DNA from 2 places in the Arthrobacter sp. ERGS1:01 genome. Region 2 is predicted to be linked to the other one. Evidence: riboswitches for the same ligand, from Rfam matches in the RefSeq annotation. Region 2 holds a riboswitch; the other holds the start of a gene.

Region 1 (8,963 bases), on a different replicon from region 2:
TTCAGGGGGCTCATGAACATAACGCTAACAGCGGACGGTAGAGTGACAAAGCCGCAGACGCAACGCCCAAGGCGGTAATCTAGAAGCTAGTAGACCAGCACGCCTTGACCCCTGTTACGTACCAGCTGCACATTTCACAGCCCTGGAGGTACCGCGAAAACTCCGCGCAGGTGTCAGTCGTGATTCCCCACAGATGAAATATAAGAGGTAAAGCAAGTGCCGATCGGCAAAGTGAAGTGGTACGACAACGAAAAAGGCTTCGGCATCCTGACGGCCGACGACGGCCGGGAAGTCTTCCTGCGCGCCAACGCCCTGGCCCCCGATGCCGGTGAGATCAAGCCCGGGATGCGCATGGAGTTTGGTGTGGCTGACGGCCGCAAGGGCGCCCAGGCCATGGCCGCAAAGGTCCTTGACCGCAGCCCGTCCGTGGCCAAGGCCAAGCGGATGCCCGCCCGTGACCTTGCCCCGATCGTCCAGGACCTCGTGTCCCTGCTTGAGCGTTCCGTAGGATCCCTGACCAACGGCAAATACCCTGAAGGTGACGCGAGCAAGATTGCCGCCGCGTTGCGCAAGGTTGCCGACAACTTCGACGCGTAACGGTGCCCACCATGACCGAACTTCCCACTGAATCCGCCACCACCACGGTAGAGGCCGCCGCTTCGGCGCCCGAGCCGCGCCCGGGCGTGCCCGTGTGGCGGGTGGGCAAGCCCGACGCCTTCCTGGCCGACGCCGTCTCCACCGCACGCGCCGCCGTCCGGGAGATTGCCGCCAATGACAACATTGGCAAGCACGTCGCGGCCCGCAGCGAAGGCGTCAGGGTGGTCACGCATCTCTTTGAATGCCTGCTGCCCGGCTACGTCGGCTGGCAGTGGTTCGCCACGGTGACCCGGGTGTCCCGGTCCAAGGACGTCACGGTCAACGAGGTCGGCATGCTGCCCACCAACGACTCCGTGCTGGCCCCGCCGTGGGTGCCGTGGGCCGAGCGCGTCCGCCCCGAAGACGCCACGCCCGATGAACCCGTCGAGCCCGAGCATCACGACGAGCCGGAACACGACGACGAGGATCACGAGGAGCCCGGTCACGACGACGACGACGACGCCTCGGAGACTGACTCCGAGCCCGCCGAGGACTGACCTCGCTCCCCGGTGTTTCGCGGGGACACATCCCCAAACGTTGAGAGCCCAGATAATCATGGTGATTATCTGGGCTCTCAACGTTGTGGGTGGGATCGGCTAGAGGTTTTCCACCACGTAGTCGATGCACTTGGTCAGCGCGGTGACGTCGTCAGGCTCGATCGCGACGAACGTGGCCACGCGCAGCTGGTTGCGGCCCAGCTTGCGGTAGGGCTCGGTGTCGACGATGCCGTTGGCGCGCAGCACCTTGGCCACCGCGGCGGCGTCCACCGACTCGTCAAAGTCGATCGTGACGATCACGTTGGAGCGGTCCTCGGGGTTCACCACGAACGGGGTGGCGACGGAGGAGGCCTCGGCCCAGGAGTACAGGCGGCCGGCGGAATCGGCGGTGCGCTTGGAGGCAAAGTCGAGGCCGCCGTTGGAGTTGAGCCAGCTGAGCTGTTCGTTCAGCGTCACCAGGGTGGAGAGCGCGGGCGTGTTGTACGTCTGGTTGACCAGAGAGTTGTCGATCGCCGTCTTCAGGTTCAGGAAGTCGGGCACCCAGCGGTCCGTCGCGGCAATGCGGGCTGCCCGCTCCAGGGCTGCGGGGGAGAACAGGCCAAGCCACAGGCCGCCGTCGGAGGCGAAGTTCTTTTGAGGAGCGAAGTAGTAGACGTCCGATTCACTGACGTCCACGTGCAGGCCACCGGCGGCGGAGGTGGCGTCAATGACCACCAGGGCGCCGTCGTCGGCCCCGGCAACACGCTTGACCGGTGCAGCCACACCGGTGGACGTCTCATTCTGCGGCCACGCGTACACGTCGACGCCGGCCTCGGCGACAGCCACCGGGCGCGTGCCAGGCTCGGCCTTGATGATCGAGGAGGCATCCAGGAACGGGGCGTTGTTGGTGGCCGAGGCAAACTTTGAGCCAAACTCGCCAAACGACAGGTGCTGGGCCTTCTTCTCGACCAGCCCGAACGAGGCAACATCCCAGAACGCAGTGGAGCCGCCAACGCCCATGATGACCTCATAGCCGTCCGGGGCGTTGAAGAAGTCCATCAGGCCGCTGCGGACCTCACCGACAAGGTTCTTCACGGGAGCCTGGCGGTGGGATGTTCCCAGCAAGGATGCACCGGCGGCAGACAACGCCGCAATCTGCTCCGGGCGGACCTTGGACGGGCCTGCGCCAAAACGGCCGTCGGCCGGGCGCAGGTTGGCGGGGATGGTGAGAGGCAGTGATTCGCTCACGAGGTGCTCCAAAAGTTAGTACGATGGAAGTTTTACGGCGTCATTGGATGTTGCCAATTCTGCCGTAGGACCGCATGCATCCCGAAATGTGGGCCGCATGCTGAAACAATCGCCGCCGGGCCGCGGCCGCCCGGAAACGCGCGCGGGAACAAAGGGCCGTTTTCTTCCCTTGTATTAAGCGCGATAACGTAGAGACAACAAGCCCCTGCCCGGAATCTCGCTCTATATAAGGAGGAATCTGACGTGACAGATTTGATCGACACGACGGAAATGTATTTGCGAACCATTCTGGAGTTGGAGGAAGAGAACATCACCGCCCTGCGGGCGCGCATCGCCGAACGCCTCCACCACTCCGGCCCCACCGTCTCACAGACCATCGGGCGCATGGAACGCGACGGCCTGGTGATCGTTTCCGGCGACCGCCACCTGGAACTGACTCCCGCCGGCCGCGACAAAGCCACCCGCGTCATGCGCAAGCACCGCCTGGCCGAAAGGCTCCTCTCCGACGTGATCGGCCTGGACTGGGCCTACGTCCATGAGGAGGCGTGCCGCTGGGAGCATGTGATGAGCGAGCGCGTTGAACAACGCCTCTATGAACTGCTGGGCCGTCCCGACGAATCCCCCTACGGCAACCCGATTCCGGGGCTGGAGGAGCTGGGCGGGGACGTTGCGCCGCTCTTCGCCGCGGGCCTGGTGACCCTCGTCGATGCCATGGCCACGTATTCACCCGAGCAGTCGGTCACCATCCACCGGCTTTCCGAGCGCATCCAGGTGGAACCGGAGCTGTTGACCCAGCTGGACGAGGGCGGTTTGCGCCCCGGGGCAAGGATTTCCCTGGCCCAGGTGGGCGAGTACATTTCCGTCCGGGTGCCCGGGATCGACGGGGCGCTGGAATTGCCGCCCGAGGTTGCATCCCACGTGTTTGTCTCCATGAACTAAAAAGCAAAAACCATGGGCTCCACCGTGCCTTTGGCGTGCGCCGGAGACATGTGTGAAATGTAACGGAATTATCACGGGCACGAAATTTACCGTATAGTAACAAGCTGACGCTGTAACCAAAGCGTTACCAACCTCCGGCACTGAGCCTTGCCTCCGGACGTTGGGCTGAAATACATCAGGCAAGGACGGGGGAACCACAACCGGCGAATTTCCTATTCGTCTTGGGGTGAAGCCTGGTTGGCCGGCACTCGAAATCCTTTGCGACGCAGTCCCTGCGACTGTGCCTTGGACAGACGTGTGCCGCGGACCGGGCCGGATCAAATGAAACACTCTCTGATCCGAATCCGACAGCTAACTCCGCAGGTGTCCAACAGAGAGGTAATTAGTGTCCGAGGTTAAGCAGCACGGCCGCCGTCGAGCGACCGCGCCCCTTTCTTCCCCCGAACTTTCCACCGCATCAGGAAGCCGCCGTGAGGCCCTGGCTGCCGAGCGTGCAGGCACCGAATCCCAGGGCGCCATCGCCGGGCTGGTGCGGGCCGGTCTGGCCAACGGTGCCGGGCAAAAAGTAGGCATCGCCCTGGCCGCCACGGGTCTTGCACTGGCCGTGACCGTACCCTCAGCAGTGAGCGTCCCGGTAGCCAATGTTGAGATGAAGACCGTGTCCGCGACGGAATCCGTTGTCACCGCGGCCGCCGATGTGCCGATTTCCTTTGTGACGCCAAATGTCGCCAGCGTCTTGAATCCCGACGGCCAGCTGAAGGAAACCCTGAAGGTCACCGCCGCCAAGGTCACGCCACAGGCAGCCAAGGGCACGCTGTCGGCCCCCCTGAAGACCCTCGTCAAGTCCTCCCCGTTCGGCCAGCGGATCAACCCGCTCACCGGCTCAGCGGGCGAGATGCACACCGGCCAGGACTATGCCATTGCGTGCTCAACGGCCGTCTTTGCGGCCGCCGGTGGCACCGTGACGTTCGCCGGCTGGCATGAATATGGCGGCGGAAACCGGGTTGTCATTTCCCATGGCAACGGCCTCTCCACCTCCTACAACCACCTCAGCTCCATTGGCGTGAAGGTTGGTCAGAAGATCGAGCGCGGCCAGCAAGTGGCCCTCAGTGGCACCACGGGAGCCTCCACCGGCTGCCACCTGCACTTCGAGGTAATTGTCGACGACGAGACCGTCGATCCGATGGGTTGGCTTTAATTCCTCCACAGGGTCGTTTAGGTCACGGAGTGACCACCTGACCGTGACCTGAACGTGACATTGGGGAAAATCTGTTGTACCGTCGTAATCGCGCCAACTTCGAATCAAGAGGGCGCCCATGAGTGGATTGCCTAGCTCTGCCACCGCCCATGGTCCGTTCGTATCAATCGTCTGGCAGGGGCGGGGGAACCAATATTCGGGCTTCGTTTTCAGAAGTCCTAGGGGTGAAGTCGCAGAAGCGCCTTCGTGGGAAGAGAACATTCTTTCCACTTGAGGATGCGCCAAGCGGCCGGGTGACTCCCATCCGAATCCGACAGCTTACCTCGCAGGCTTTGGGAGAGGATCCTTCTTGTCTTCAAATACCGCTCTTGGGCGCCACCGCGCCGAAGTCGCTAAGACCAGCCCGATCTCCGTCATCACGAAAGCCGTCAGCTCCAACGTCGGTGGTGTCGGTCGTCAAGCCGCTGTTATTGCAGCAGCCTCAGGGCTCGTACTTACCTCAGGAATTGCAGCAAATGCAGCTACCCCCACCGTGGAGCGCGCCTCCGACGGTGGCACCACGCTGAGCCTGAATTCGGAGCTCGCCTCCGCAGTGACGGCAGCATCAACGGTGAAGATCTCCTTCGCCAGCCCCGTTGTCTCCTCTACGCCGGCTCCTGTTGTTGAGGCTCCCGTCGTAGCAGCCCAGAGCAACGAGGTTGCACAGGAAGCACCCGCAGCAGAGGCAGTGGCAGCACCCGCCGCCGACGTGGCTCCGGCCGCCGAGGTTGCAGCACCGGCTGCAGCCCCCACCGTGACCACCACCGAAGCTCCGGCAGAGGCTGCAAAGCCTGTTGCCAAGAGCGGCATTGGTGCCACCATCGCAGCTGCCGCCCTGGCCCAGCTCGGTGTCGCACAGGACTGCACCATGCTGGCCACCAACTCCCTGGCTGCGGCCGGCATCAACTTCCACGGCTGGCCGGCAGGCTACCTGGCCCTCGGCCGCACGGTTTCCCAGGCTGAAGCACAGCCCGGCGACCTCATCTACTACGCCGACGGCGGCATGGGCATGGCCCACATCGCTGTTTACATCGGCAACGGCCAGGCTGTCCACGGCGGCTTCCTCGGAAGCACCGTTGTCTACTCGGTCAACGTAGGCTCCGGCCCGGTCTTCATCGCCATGGGCCACTAAGTAACAAGTCTTCACGCAAAGGGACCCCATCCTCGGATGGGGTCCCTTGCTTTTTAAGGAATCCGCACAGCTCCCTGATAGCTGCCCTCGGCACGCAGGCCGGATTGCTGGGGGACTAGCCTCCTTGCGAACCGGTCGCGGACACAGAAAAGCCGCGCCCGCAGCCCGGCCGCGTTGGCGGCCAGGCCGCAAGCGCGGCTGGACTGATGAGGCTACGGCTGGGCCGGGGGAGTTCCGCCGCCTGCCGCGGTCGCCGTGGCAACAACGGTCTCTTCAACGGCCGGTCCGTGCGTCTCGGTGGCGTTGGCGGTCTTTGAGCTGGTCCGGTCAATCGTGGTCGCGAGCGGGATCTCCTTCACGAACAGCAACAGGATCCCGGCCACGATCAGCAGCGGCACCATGTAGATGAAGATCGGGGTCAGCGCGTCGTTATAGGCGCCAATCACCACATTGCGCACTCCCGCGGGCAGGTTCCGCACGATCTCGGGGGTCAGCGAGTTGATTCCGCCGGAGCCGCCGGACCCGGAGCCGTTCATGCGCTCGATGAGCAGGTTCGCCAGCCTCGTGGCAAAGAGGCTTCCGACGACGGCGGAGCCCAGCGAGGCTCCGATCTGGCGAAAGTAGTTGCTGGAGGCCGTGGCCATGCCCACCTGGGAGTTCGGGAACTGGTTTTGGACGATCAGCACCAGGATCTGCATGCTCATGCCAAGCCCGATGCCCATGATGGCCAGGTAGGCGCAGATGACCCACACCGGCATGGCCGGTGTCATGGAGGACAGCAGCACCAGTGCGCCGGCAACAATGAACATGCCCGTGATGGGCAGCCACTTGTAGCGGCCGGTGCGGCTGACCAGTTGCCCGGAGCCGATCGAGGTGATGAGCAGTCCCGCCATCATCGGGATCATGAGCAGCCCTGCCTGGGTGGCGTTGGCGCCCGTGACCATCTGCAGATAGGTGGGCAGGTAGGCGAGTGTGCCGAACATGGCGATACCGGTGATCAGGGCGGCCGCCGTCGTCAGGTTGAAGTTGCGGTCCTTGAACAGGTGCAGCGACATGATGGGGTGCTCGGCCCGGCTCTCCACCCAAACAAACAGAACGGCGGCGGCAATGGTGCCGACGGCCATGCCGATGATGGTGGGGGAATTCCAGTCATACTTGGTGCCGCCCCAGGTGCTCACCAGCACCAACAGGGTGGAGGTGATGCCCAGCAGGGCCATGCCGGCGACGTCAACACGGCCGGGCACGCGGGGGCGCTTGGGCAGTTTGAGGAAGAACACGGCGGAGATGATGGCCAGGATGCCCAGCGGAATGTTCATCCACAGGCCCCAGCGCCAGCCGATCCCGTCGGTGAACCAGCCACCCAGCAGCGGGCCGGCCACGGAGGACAGTGCGAACACGCCGCCCATGACGCCCATGTAGCGGCCGCGCTCCCTGGCCGGGACGACGTCGGCGATGATGGCCTGCGAGAGCAGCATCAGACCGCCGCCACCCAAGCCCTGCACGCCGCGGCCGATGATCAGCCAGGTCATGTCCTGGGCGAAGCCGCCCACGATGGAGCCAAGGATGAAGATGGAGATGGCGCCGATGAACAGGGGCTTGCGGCCCATCAGGTCGCCCATCTTGCCATAGATGGGCAACATGATGGTCGAGGCGAGGATGTAAATGGTGATGACCCACAGCATCTCGTTCACGCCGTGGAGTTCGCCAACAATGGTGGGCAGGGCCGTGCTGAAGATGGTCTGGTCAAGTGAAGCAAGCAGCATGGTCAGCATCAGCCCGGCAAACAACAGCAGGATGCTGCGTTTATCGGTCCGGGCCGGCGCATGCTCGGTTTGGGTGGTTGTTGCCATGGTGAATTCCTATGCGTGTGACGTGTTAAGCATCGAGAGAAAGTGTGAGGGGTGGTGCGTGCGGCGGCCGGGGCCGACGGCGGCCGTTACGGCCAGTGTTCGTTGACGGTGATGCGCTGGATCAGGTCGGAGGCGGAGCGGACCAGGTCCTCCCGGGTGGCGGTGAAGTTGCCGGCGGCCCACTTTTGCATGGCGTAGCGCATGGCCCCCGATACGAGGGCCACCACCATGCGGGCCTCGTCCTCCAGATCCGGGGTGTCAACTTCGTTGCGTCCCCGGTAGTGGTAACGGGCCATGACGTAGCCGACAAACACGTCTTCCGTTTCGCTGATGCGGGCTTTTTCCCGATTCAGCAGCTCGGGGGATTGGTGGATGAGCTGGTGCCGTGCCCGGAACGCCTCAAGGTCGGTGTCGCCGTCCACCACTGTCTCGGCGACCACGCTAAAGAGGTCGGCGAAGACGCTGGGCCCGGACCCCCGCACGAATGCCTCAACCTGTTCGGGGGTGGGCATCGACTTCGCGGTGGTGATGTAGACGCCTTCCTTGGACCCGAAGTAGTTGAAGAAGGTGCGCTGCGAAACCATGCTGGCCTCACAGATCATGTCCACCGTGACATTTTCGTAGCCGTGTTCAAGCCCCAGTTCGATTGCCGCCAGGCGAATGGCCGATTGTGTGGCCTTGCGCTTCCTGGACCGCAGTGACTCGGTCTCCTCCGTGGTGGTCATGCCCCCTTCTTCCCCCGCCCTTGCGTGTAGCTGGTCCCGGCGCATCGCCGCGGAACCTAACCAGTATATTTGCAGTTCCTGAAAATATGCAGTGAATGCATAATTATCTTTTTGCGTGATGCGGGAGCCTGCCAACCGCCCGCTAGCATGGAGCAACAATGCGGCCGGCGAAAGGAATCCCATGCGGGCGGTCATTCTGTGCGGCGGGCGCTCGACGCGCCTGGGCGGGGTCCCCAAGGCGGGCCTGACCGTCGGGGGTGAGACCCTGCTGGCCCGGACCGTGCGGGCGGCCCAGGCGGCGACCTGGCCCGACGAAGAGTGTGGGCAGGAGCGGGACGTGCGCATCGCCGTCGTCGGGCCTACCGAGAGCATCGCGGCGTGGCTGGGGCCTGCTCCGGATGGCGTGCTGGCCGTCCAGGAGGATCCGCCCTTTGCGGGGCCCGCAGCCGGGATTGCCGCCGGGCTTGCGGCGCTCGGCGGAACCGACGGCCACGTGCTGGTCCTGGCGTGCGACATGCCACGGGTCGGCGAGACGGCGCAGGCGCTACTGGCTGCGCTGGACGAGGCCGCGCCGGCTGAAAACGCGCCGGCCGAAGGCGGGACCGGTGAGGGCGTCATGGCGGTCGATCGCGGACGCAGCCAGCCGCTGGCCGCCATCTACCCCTTGGCTCCGCTCCGGGAGGCGGTGGCGGCGGCACGGGCGGCGCACCGGCTTCACAA
Region 2 (8,963 bases):
ACCGGCGTCGCGCGCGAAGCGCATCGCGGCCCTGGACGCGGCCGGTACCGCCTAGCCACGCGTCGGGCTGGGCGCCGACCCCGCGCCACACGATGCGCTCACCCATCGAGACGCTCATCTCGCCAAACTGGGGGCCGGCGTCGCCCAGGGTATAGGGCTGCATGATGCTCAGGGATGCGCCTTCAACGTGTTCGGTTGCCAGGTGGACGGCGTCCGTGCCCTGGTACCGCAGCGTGACGTCGGAGACCACGATGGACGCGCGAAGCTCATCTCGGCGTTCGGTCAGGCCGTGGTAGCAGTCGGCGATGATCTCCGTCGATTCGGGATTCTCCTCCTGGCGCGGTTCGGCCATGATGTAGACGGGCTGGCCGTCCGTGCCGATGCCGGCCGCAAACGGCAGGAACTCCCCGTACTTGCCCAGGCACTGGTGCGCAAAGGGCAGGGCGATGTTCAGCAAATTCTCCAGGTCCTCCTGCGCCGCCTCGGACACTGAATCCCGCCATGATGCCACTGCAAACCCCCGAATAAATTGTCCTGCGCCCGGTTATCGGGCCCGGCAGCCGACTTTATCAAGGCGCCGCGGCTGGTGCGGGAGCGGTTAGCGGTGGGCGCCGAAGAAATCCTTCAGCAGCACGGCGCATTCGTCCTCCCTGACGCCCGGGAACACCTCCACCCAATGGTTGAGCCTGCGTTCGCGCAGCACGTCAAACACGGACCCGGCTGCACCGGCCTTCTCATCCCAGGCACCAAAGACGACGCGCGGCACCCGGGCCAGCACGATGGCCCCGGCACACATGGTGCACGGCTCCAGCGTGACCACCAGGGTGCATCCCTCCAGCCGCCAGGCGTCCAGCTTTTGTGCCGCCTGGCGGATGGCCACGACCTCCGCGTGTGCCGTCGGATCCTTGTGCGCCTCACGTTCGTTGCGCCCCACACCCAGCACCGCGCCGTCGGGCCCGAGGACGACGGCGCCAATCGGCACGTCTCCCGTGGCCAGGGCCAGCTGCGCCTGTTCGAGGGCCAGACCCATCCACCGGGCATGCGCCGTCGTGGCGGGGGTCTCGATTTGGCGGGATTTCGCAGTGGAGGACACGGCTCAATGGTAGCTTTTATCTATGCGCGTACTGGTTGCGGATCATCCGCTGATTGCCCACAAATTAACCGTCCTGCGGGACAAGACCACCCCGTCGCCGATTTTTCGGCAGCTGACGGAGGAGCTTGTCACCCTGCTGGCGTACGAGGCGACTCGCGAAGTCCGCGTCGAGCCCGTCAACATTGAAACTCCCGTGACCGCCACCGTGGGTACCGGACTGACCAAGCCCACCCCCCTGGTGGTGCCGATCCTGCGCGCCGGCCTGGGCATGCTCGAGGGCATGACCCGCCTGCTCCCCACGGCCGAGGTCGGCTTCTTGGGCATGGCCCGCAACGAGGAAACCCTCGAGGCCATCACCTACGCCGAACGCCTCCCCGAGGACCTGACCGGCCGCCAGGTGTACGTCCTGGACCCGATGCTGGCCACCGGCGGCACGCTGATCGAGGCGTTCAAGTTCCTGTTTGACCGCGGCGCGGCCGACATCACCTGCATCTGCCTGCTGGCAGCCCCCGAGGGCCTGGCCAAGCTCGAGGCCGCCCATGGCGACCGCGACAATGTCCACGTGGTCCTGGCCTCGATCGACGAAGGCCTCAACGAGCAGTCCTACATCGTGCCCGGCCTGGGCGACGCCGGCGACCGCCTCTACGGCGTCGTGGACTAACCCACGCTTGCCACCTAAAACTGTGACGCGGTAGTTGCTGAAAACGTTCTCGTTTTTAGCAACTACCGCGTCACAGTTGGTTAAGGCGCAATTCGTGCCGGCCTAGTACCAGCCGACGGCCACTTCCTGAGCCCAGGCGCCGCAGGGGCTGCCGTAGCGCTCCGAAATGTAGCCCAGGCCCCACTGGATCTGCGTCTTGTAATTGGTGCGGTAATCCGCCCCGGCGCTGGCCATCTTCTCGGCCGGCAGCGACTGGGCAATGCCGTACGCGCCGCTGGAGACGTTCTCGGCGGACGTCAGCCAGCTGGACTCCTGCGTCCACAGCTGGTTCAGGCAGCCCATCTGGTCCTGGCCCCAGCCCTTGGAAGCCAACAGGCTTGAGGCGTAGGCCTGGGCCGCGGCCGGATCATCGACCAGCGCCGGAGCGGCGGCCTTCACTGGAGCAGCGGCCTTGACCGGTGCAGCAGCCTTGGCCGGAGTGGGCGTGGGCGTCGCAACGGGAGTTACGGCGTCGGCCTCGCTCTTGACGGTGGTGGAGGGCTTGGCTGCAGCCTTCGTGGAGCCGACCTGGATCCGGGAGAAGTCGATGGCGATGTCCGTGGGCGCCGAAATGGCGGACGGGGTCGCTGCGGCAGACGGGGCCGCCGTGGCCGCGACGGTGGCAACATAGCTTGCCGCGGACAGAGTGTTGCTGGAGGTGTTGGTGGCCGCCTGGGCGAGTCCGCCGCCGGCCAGCAAGACGCCGGCTACGGCAACAATGGCCATGCGCCGGACGGGGCCGGCGGCCTTGGAGCGGGAGCGGGCCGCTGCACGGGTACCGGTTGCGGTCGGTGCGGTTTCGGCTGTGGATGGGCGGACTGATTCGGCGCGGCGTCGGCCGTGCTGGGGTGCTGCAGACATAGAAATAGAGCCTCTCTACGCCTGCGAGGTGAGCTGTCGGGAACGGATTAGAGCATCCGGCCGGGCGGCAGGCAGCAACAACTGCTTGCGTTTCGGCTTAACCCCAAGGGCATCCAAGTGGAGGCCCGTAAAGATTGGGTCCCCCGTCTCTGCCATACATGTGAACGGGAAATGGGCGGCGGCAGAGCTCGGCGATCCGTCCATTTGTGCCAAGGAACCGTGGGTGGTTCGGCGGGCACGTTTTTCACACTACCCAACCTTTTCGGTGATGTCACATTTTGGTAACGGCCGTGAGGGGTTTCATATTTACTTAGCATTGCTAATGAACTAGGCTGCTTTGTAGTAGATACGTAACCTTGTGAGCCAGGCAGATACAGACGATGACGCAGAATTCAATGAAACTTTCGACGCCGGGGCCAGCCCCGGAAGCGACCCCTCCGCAACGCCAGGCGCGGACCGAGGGGGTGACGAAGAACACATCACGACCCACCGGCGCGGCGCCGCTCGCCGCCGAACTTCGTGTGGCAATCATGCGCACCTCGCGCAGGCTGCGCGCGGAAGCCGCCTCCCATGACATCAGCCCCGGCCAGTACTCGGTCTTGGCCGCCATCCTTCGCGCCTCCATGACGGTTGGCCAGCTGGCCGAACGCGAAAAAATCCAGGCACCGTCCATGACCCGGATCGTCAACGACCTGGCCGCCGCCGGCCATGTCACGCGGGGGGCAAACCCGCTGGACAAGCGCCAGGTGCTGGTCCAGATCACCGACGACGGCGCCGCGGTGCTGGAGCGGGCCCGGAACAAGCGCACCCAGTGGCTGGCCAAGCGGGTGGCCGCACTGACGCCCGAACAACGTGCCACGCTCCATGAAGCGGCCCTGATCCTGGCGGAGATGAGCAGCTCATGAACGCCATGTTCCGCGCCCTGAAGGTGTTCAACTACCGGCTCTGGGTGACCGGGGCATTGGTTTCAAACATCGGCACCTGGATGCAGCGCGTTGCCCAGGACTGGCTGGTGCTGACGGTGTTGACGCACAATTCCGGAACCGCAGCAGGCATCACCACCGGCCTGCAGTTCCTCCCGATCGTCTTCCTTGGGCCCTTTGCCGGGCTGCTGGGCGACAGGGTCAACAAACGCAAGCTTCTGCTGTGCACCCAGACGGCCATGGGCCTGTGTGCATTGCTGCTGGGGCTCCTGGTGGTCACCCACTCGGTGCAACTGTGGCACGTCTACGTGCTGGCCCTGCTGCTCGGTGTTGCCAGCGCCTTTGACGCCCCGTCGCGCCAGGCGTTTGTCTCCGAGGTGGTCGCCAAGGCCGACGTCCCCAACGCCGTCGCCCTCAACAGCGCCTCCTTCAACCTGGCCCGCCTGGCCGGCCCCGGTGTCGCCGGACTGGTCATCGCCGCCTTCGGCACGGGCCCGGCATTCCTGATCAACGCGGCCAGTTTCGCGGCCGTGATCGTCTCCCTGTGGCGGATGCGGGTTTCGGAACTGCAACCATCCGTTCGCGTGCCGCGGGCAAAGGGGCAGATCCGCGAGGGCTTCTCCTACATCCGGCAACGCCCGGACCTGATGATGATCATGGCGCTGGTGTTCATGATCGGCACCTTCGGGATGAATTTCCAGATCACCAACGCCCTGATGGCCACCACCATCTTCCATCTGGGGCCGGGCGAATACGGCCTGCTGGGCTCGGTCATGGCCGTGGGCACCCTGGCGGCGGCCCTGCTGGCCGCCCGCCGCAAGAACATGCGCATGGCCTACATTGTTGGCGGGGCGCTGGCCTTCGGGGTGACGGTGGCCATCGCCGCCTTCATGCCCAGCTACGCCCTGTACGCCCTGGCACTGGTCCCGGTGGGCCTGGCCTCCCTCACCTTCATGAACGCCTGCAACACCACCGTCCAGCTGACCACGGATTCGGCCATGCGCGGACGCGTATTGGCCGTCTACATGGCCGTGCTGCAGGGCGGGACGCCCATCGGGGCGCCGCTGGTGGGTTGGATCGCCACGGAGTTCGGCGCCCGCTGGTCCCTGGGGATCGGCGCGGTCGTGTCCGTTGCGGCGGCACTCATTGCGCTGGCCATGATGAACAGGCGCAACCACGTCCGCTTCCGCGACCAGGTACGCGGCCTGCGTCCCTTCGCCATGGCGCAGGCACTGCACCGCTGATTCCGGCAACTCCGGGGTCCTGCAACGCGGGTCAAAAAGGGCCGTTGCGGGGCCGGAGAGTGCAGCGCATTACGTGAACTTCTGTTTACCTAGCGTAAAATGCTGGGGATTATCTGGGTGTCCAAAAGGGCTTGCGGCAGGCCACCGCGGCAGACAAAAACGCTGGATGAATTAATTTATTGAAAAGCGGACTTGCGTCGAATATTTTTCACGGATAGGCATCAAAATTGTGATTTTGTTTGACGCAAGCCGTCATCGGCGATTCAAATGAGATCAAAGTGACAGTGTTACCTTCATCACAAAATACGCCAAAGTCTCAAAATGTGGACGTATTGCCCCATTGTTACTTGCAAGTTCCGTTTATTACGTAGGACACTGACTTATGTGAACACCCACTCAGTGAATTCTGCAGCCGCAGCAACCGTCCTTGATGACACCCATGGACGGTTCTTGTGTAGTTGTCGAATGCCGGCCTAGCTCACAACCCATTTGTTTTAGGCACTTTCGGCCATCTGGCCAGCCCCTGACCGGGCATTTAGTCCCGGCCCGCCGGGATACGAAAAAAGCATTCGCGCCGTAGGATACGGCCATACACCTAGGTAGTTCAATGTCTGTAGCTTCCGGATACGTCCACATCTCAGTTCGAAATGCAGCCAAGGCAGTTGCCCGCGGCGGCTCGCAAAACCCGCTGGCCAGGGCACCCCAGCAGGATCAGCCGTCCTACGGCAATCCCGCCGCCTACCGCCGCGATAACGACGCCGTCGCCGCCCGGCTGCGCGCCGTCCCCCCGATCGACGCCCACCCCATGACGGCGCCCACCCCCGTCATTGCCGGCAGCGACAAGCTCCGCGGCGTCAGCCCGGACAACGTGGCCCGCGGTTTCGTGCTCTACGTCGGGGTGGATGAAGACACCGCCGCCGCCGCCGGAACTTCGCTCGCCAAACTGGCCCAGGACATCCGCGCCTACGCCCAGAGCCTCGTCCCGCAGGCCCAAAGCTACGCAGCCGTGGCAATTGCGCCGTCGGACGCGGTGGGAACCGCGCTTGACGTGGTCCGCTCCACGTTCGGCGACCCCACCGTGGCCAACCGCCAGCGCCAGGAAGCCGTCCGCGTGCCCGTCGCCGCCGAACAGCGCCCCTCCGGCGTGCTCATCGACCTGGCCCGCCGCGAGGTCCACCTCGACGGGGAAACCCTGAACCTGACGTTCAAGGAATTTGAACTCCTGAACTACCTGGTGGAGAACGGCACCCGCACCGTGGGCCGCGACGAGCTCCTGGAAGGGCTCTGGAGCAACGCCGACGAGATCCCCAACGAACGCACCATCGACGTCCACATTCGCCGCCTGCGCTCCAAACTGGGCCGCCTGGCCAACACGGTCCGCACCGTGCGCGGCGAGGGCTACCGCTTCTACGAGCACCCCGAAGTGGTTGTCTGGGCCGCCCCGGAATACTCCATCTAGTCCCCACGCCCTCCCACTGCCCGCAGGCTCGCAGCGGGCCCTGGGGCGCGTGGGACCAGCGATGCATTTGGAACGACGGCGGTCCGACCCTCCCGGGGGTGGGACCGCCGTCGTTCTCCTTTAACACTCACTAAACTGTGAGCATGAGCGAACACCATGTGAAACGGCTGATCCTGATGCGCCACGCCAAGGCGGCGTTCCCGCTGGGTGTTGCGGACCATGAACGCCCCCTGGCCCAACGCGGCCACAACGAGGCGCCGCTGGCCGGAAAATGGTTGCTGGAAAACGATGTGGTGCCCGACTTCATCCTGTGTTCCTCGGCGCTGCGTACTCGGCAGACCTGCGCGTGGGTGGGCCAGCAACTGGGGGAGAAGGGGCCCACGCCCAAGCTGGAGGACGAGCTGTACGACGCCGGCCCCACCCGGATCCTGTCGGTCATCAACCACGTCCCCGAAACCGTCACCACGCTCATGGTGATCAGCCACATGCCCGGCATCCAGGAGGTGGCGCTGCGCCTTGCCTCCCGCGATTCGGACCAGGAGGCCTATATGTCGCTCGCCTCCGGCTACCCCACCAGCGCGTTGACCGTCCTGGAGCACACGGGGGACTGGGCCACGCTCGACGGCCAGGACGCCCGCGTCACCCACTTCGTGGTGCCCCGCTAATCACCCAGGCCCGCGAAGCAGGCGAAAGGATTGTGGAATGCGCAATGACCGGCTCATGCCGATTCACGGCCCCGAATTCAAGGCCATGGCCGGGCGGGTCCTGCAGGTCACGGCACTCACCTCCCGCCTGAATGCGCTGCCTTTTGAGGACGACGCCGGCAAGGCCGCGCTGCTCGAGCGGATCCTGGGCCGGGCGCTTCCGGAGCGGGTGACGATCTACCCGCCCTTCTACACCGACCACGGGCTCAAGCTGGAGCTGGCCGAGCGCGTCTTCATCAACCAGGGCTGCACGTTCCTGGACTATGCCGGAATCCGGCTCGGCGAAGGCGTCATGATCGGACCGAAGGCCACCTTCATCACGAGCGGCCACCCCGTGGACCCGGCCGAGCGCAGGCTCTACCTCACCGGCGCACCCATCGACGTGGCCGAGAACGTGTGGATCGGCGCCGGGGCAACCATCCTGCCCGGCGTCAGCATAGGCCGGGACGCCGTGATCGCCGCCGGCGCCATCGTGGCCGACGACGTGCCCGCGGCGAGCCTGGTGACAGGCACCAAAGCCGCCGTCCGGCGTCGTTGGTGACGGCCGGACGGCAACGCCCGCACCCGGCGCTGGTGTGACTAGACCTCGATCTCCGGCATGAGCGTCTTGAGCGTCCACGTCTTGCTCTTGAAGGACGCCAGCCAGGCCAGGCCCAGGCCCAGCAGCGTATAGCCGGCCAGGCCCAACACGATGGGCAACAACGGGGTCAGGTCCGCCCCGTAGATCAGGTGCCGCATGCCGTCCACCACATGCCCCATGGGCATGATCTGGTGCACAAGGTGCAGGGGCTGCGGTGTGGTTTGCCAGGGGAACGTGCCGCCTGAGGACACCAGCTGCAACACCAGCAGGAGCAGCACCACGAACTTCCCCGGCGTACCCAGCAGGGCCACAATGCCCTGGATCAAGGCGGTGAAGGCCAGTGAGGCGAGCGCCAGCAGCCCCAGGGTAAGCCACGGATGGCTGGGGGACAGCCCCAGGCCAAAGACCACGACGCTGTACAGCAGCGCTGCCTGCACCACGGACACCGTGGCGAACGGCAGCCAGCCGCCCACCGCGATCTTCCATGACGGGGCGTTGGAGGCCAGTGCGCGCTTGGTCAGGGGCCGCATGGCCTGGACCAGCATGAACGCCCCGATCCACAGCGCCAGGACCAGGAAGAACGGAGCAAGGCCCGAACCGTAGTTGGCGGCCTTGGCCTGGGAGATCGAGTTGACCTCGATCGGGTTGGCGATGACGCCGGCCGCGTTGGCCTGGTCCTTGCTGGAGGGATTCGGCACCGCCCCGGCGCCCTTGTCCAGCTGGGTGGCGAGCTCCTTGGCGCCCGAGGCCAGCTTCGTGGAGCCGGTCTTCAACTCGGTGGCCCCGGAATTGACCTTCTTGGCGCCCGCGGCCAGCTGGTTGGCACCCTCAAGGGTGCTGTTCTCCCCGTCCGCGAGGGTCGTGGCGCCGGAGGAGAGCTGCGCGGCGCCGGAGTGGGCCTGGCCAATCGCCGAGGCCAGGGCCGGCGTTGCCGCCGACAACTTGGCGGCGCCGTCGGCCACGGCCCGGGAGCCGTCGGCCAGCTTTTGGATGTCCGCGGCATCGGTGGCGAGTTTGTCCTTCACCGCCGTCACGGCCGGACTGGTCGTGGCGGAGGCCAGCGAGGTGCGAATTTGTGTGGCCTGCGCCGCCGTAATGGTGCCACCGGAGACCAGCTGGTCCAGTTTGCCGTTGATCGCGGCCGTTGCGGCAGTGTCGAGCTCATCCGCGGTACCGATGGCACCCTGGACTTTCGTATTCAGCGCGGCGTTGCCGGCGGCCACAGCGGCGGCCCCGGACGAAAGCGTGGCGGTATCCGCCGGCAGCTTGGCCGTCTGGGTCTGCAGTTGGTCCAGGCCCGAATTAAGGGCGGCAGCTCCCGAGGACAACTGCTCCGCCCCGGCCGCGAGTTGCACCTGCCCGGCCGCCAGCGCATCCGCGCCCCGACTCAACTCGGCCG

Evidence for each region. Region 2 has a riboswitch for cyclic di-AMP ahead of AL755_RS02310 (hypothetical protein). Riboswitches for the same ligand answer to the same signal wherever they lie in the genome.
Region 1: another riboswitch for cyclic di-AMP. It lies ahead of AL755_RS04710 (NlpC/P60 family protein); the one in region 2 lies ahead of AL755_RS02310 (hypothetical protein).

The regions. Positions count from the first base shown of each region.
Region 1 is NZ_CP012479.1:147,626-156,588, forward strand. Features, by position in the region: gene AL755_RS04680 (hypothetical protein) at 1-14, opposite strand, end outside; gene AL755_RS04685 (cold-shock protein) at 217-597, shown strand; gene AL755_RS04690 (DUF3027 domain-containing protein) at 609-1,133, shown strand; gene serC (phosphoserine transaminase) at 1,233-2,360, opposite strand; gene AL755_RS04700 (metal-dependent transcriptional regulator) at 2,604-3,299, shown strand; cyclic di-AMP (ydaO/yuaA leader) riboswitch at 3,453-3,680, shown strand; gene AL755_RS24275 (M23 family metallopeptidase) at 3,685-4,497, shown strand; cyclic di-AMP (ydaO/yuaA leader) riboswitch at 4,632-4,843, shown strand; gene AL755_RS04710 (NlpC/P60 family protein) at 4,847-5,668, shown strand; gene AL755_RS04715 (MDR family MFS transporter) at 5,881-7,518, opposite strand; gene AL755_RS04720 (TetR/AcrR family transcriptional regulator) at 7,605-8,243, opposite strand; gene mobA (molybdenum cofactor guanylyltransferase) at 8,425-8,963, shown strand, end outside.
Region 2 is NZ_CP012477.1:493,701-502,663, forward strand. Features, by position in the region: gene AL755_RS02290 (DNA glycosylase AlkZ-like family protein) at 1-55, shown strand, start outside; gene AL755_RS02295 (hypothetical protein) at 1-490, opposite strand, end outside; gene tadA (tRNA adenosine(34) deaminase TadA) at 599-1,030, opposite strand; gene upp (uracil phosphoribosyltransferase) at 1,116-1,754, shown strand; gene AL755_RS02310 (hypothetical protein) at 1,857-2,654, opposite strand; cyclic di-AMP (ydaO/yuaA leader) riboswitch at 2,661-2,842, opposite strand; gene AL755_RS02315 (MarR family winged helix-turn-helix transcriptional regulator) at 3,119-3,559, shown strand; gene AL755_RS02320 (MFS transporter) at 3,556-4,821, shown strand; gene AL755_RS02325 (winged helix-turn-helix domain-containing protein) at 5,429-6,280, shown strand; gene AL755_RS02330 (SixA phosphatase family protein) at 6,424-6,945, shown strand; gene AL755_RS02335 (DapH/DapD/GlmU-related protein) at 6,983-7,525, shown strand; gene AL755_RS02340 (YhgE/Pip domain-containing protein) at 7,564-8,963, opposite strand, start outside.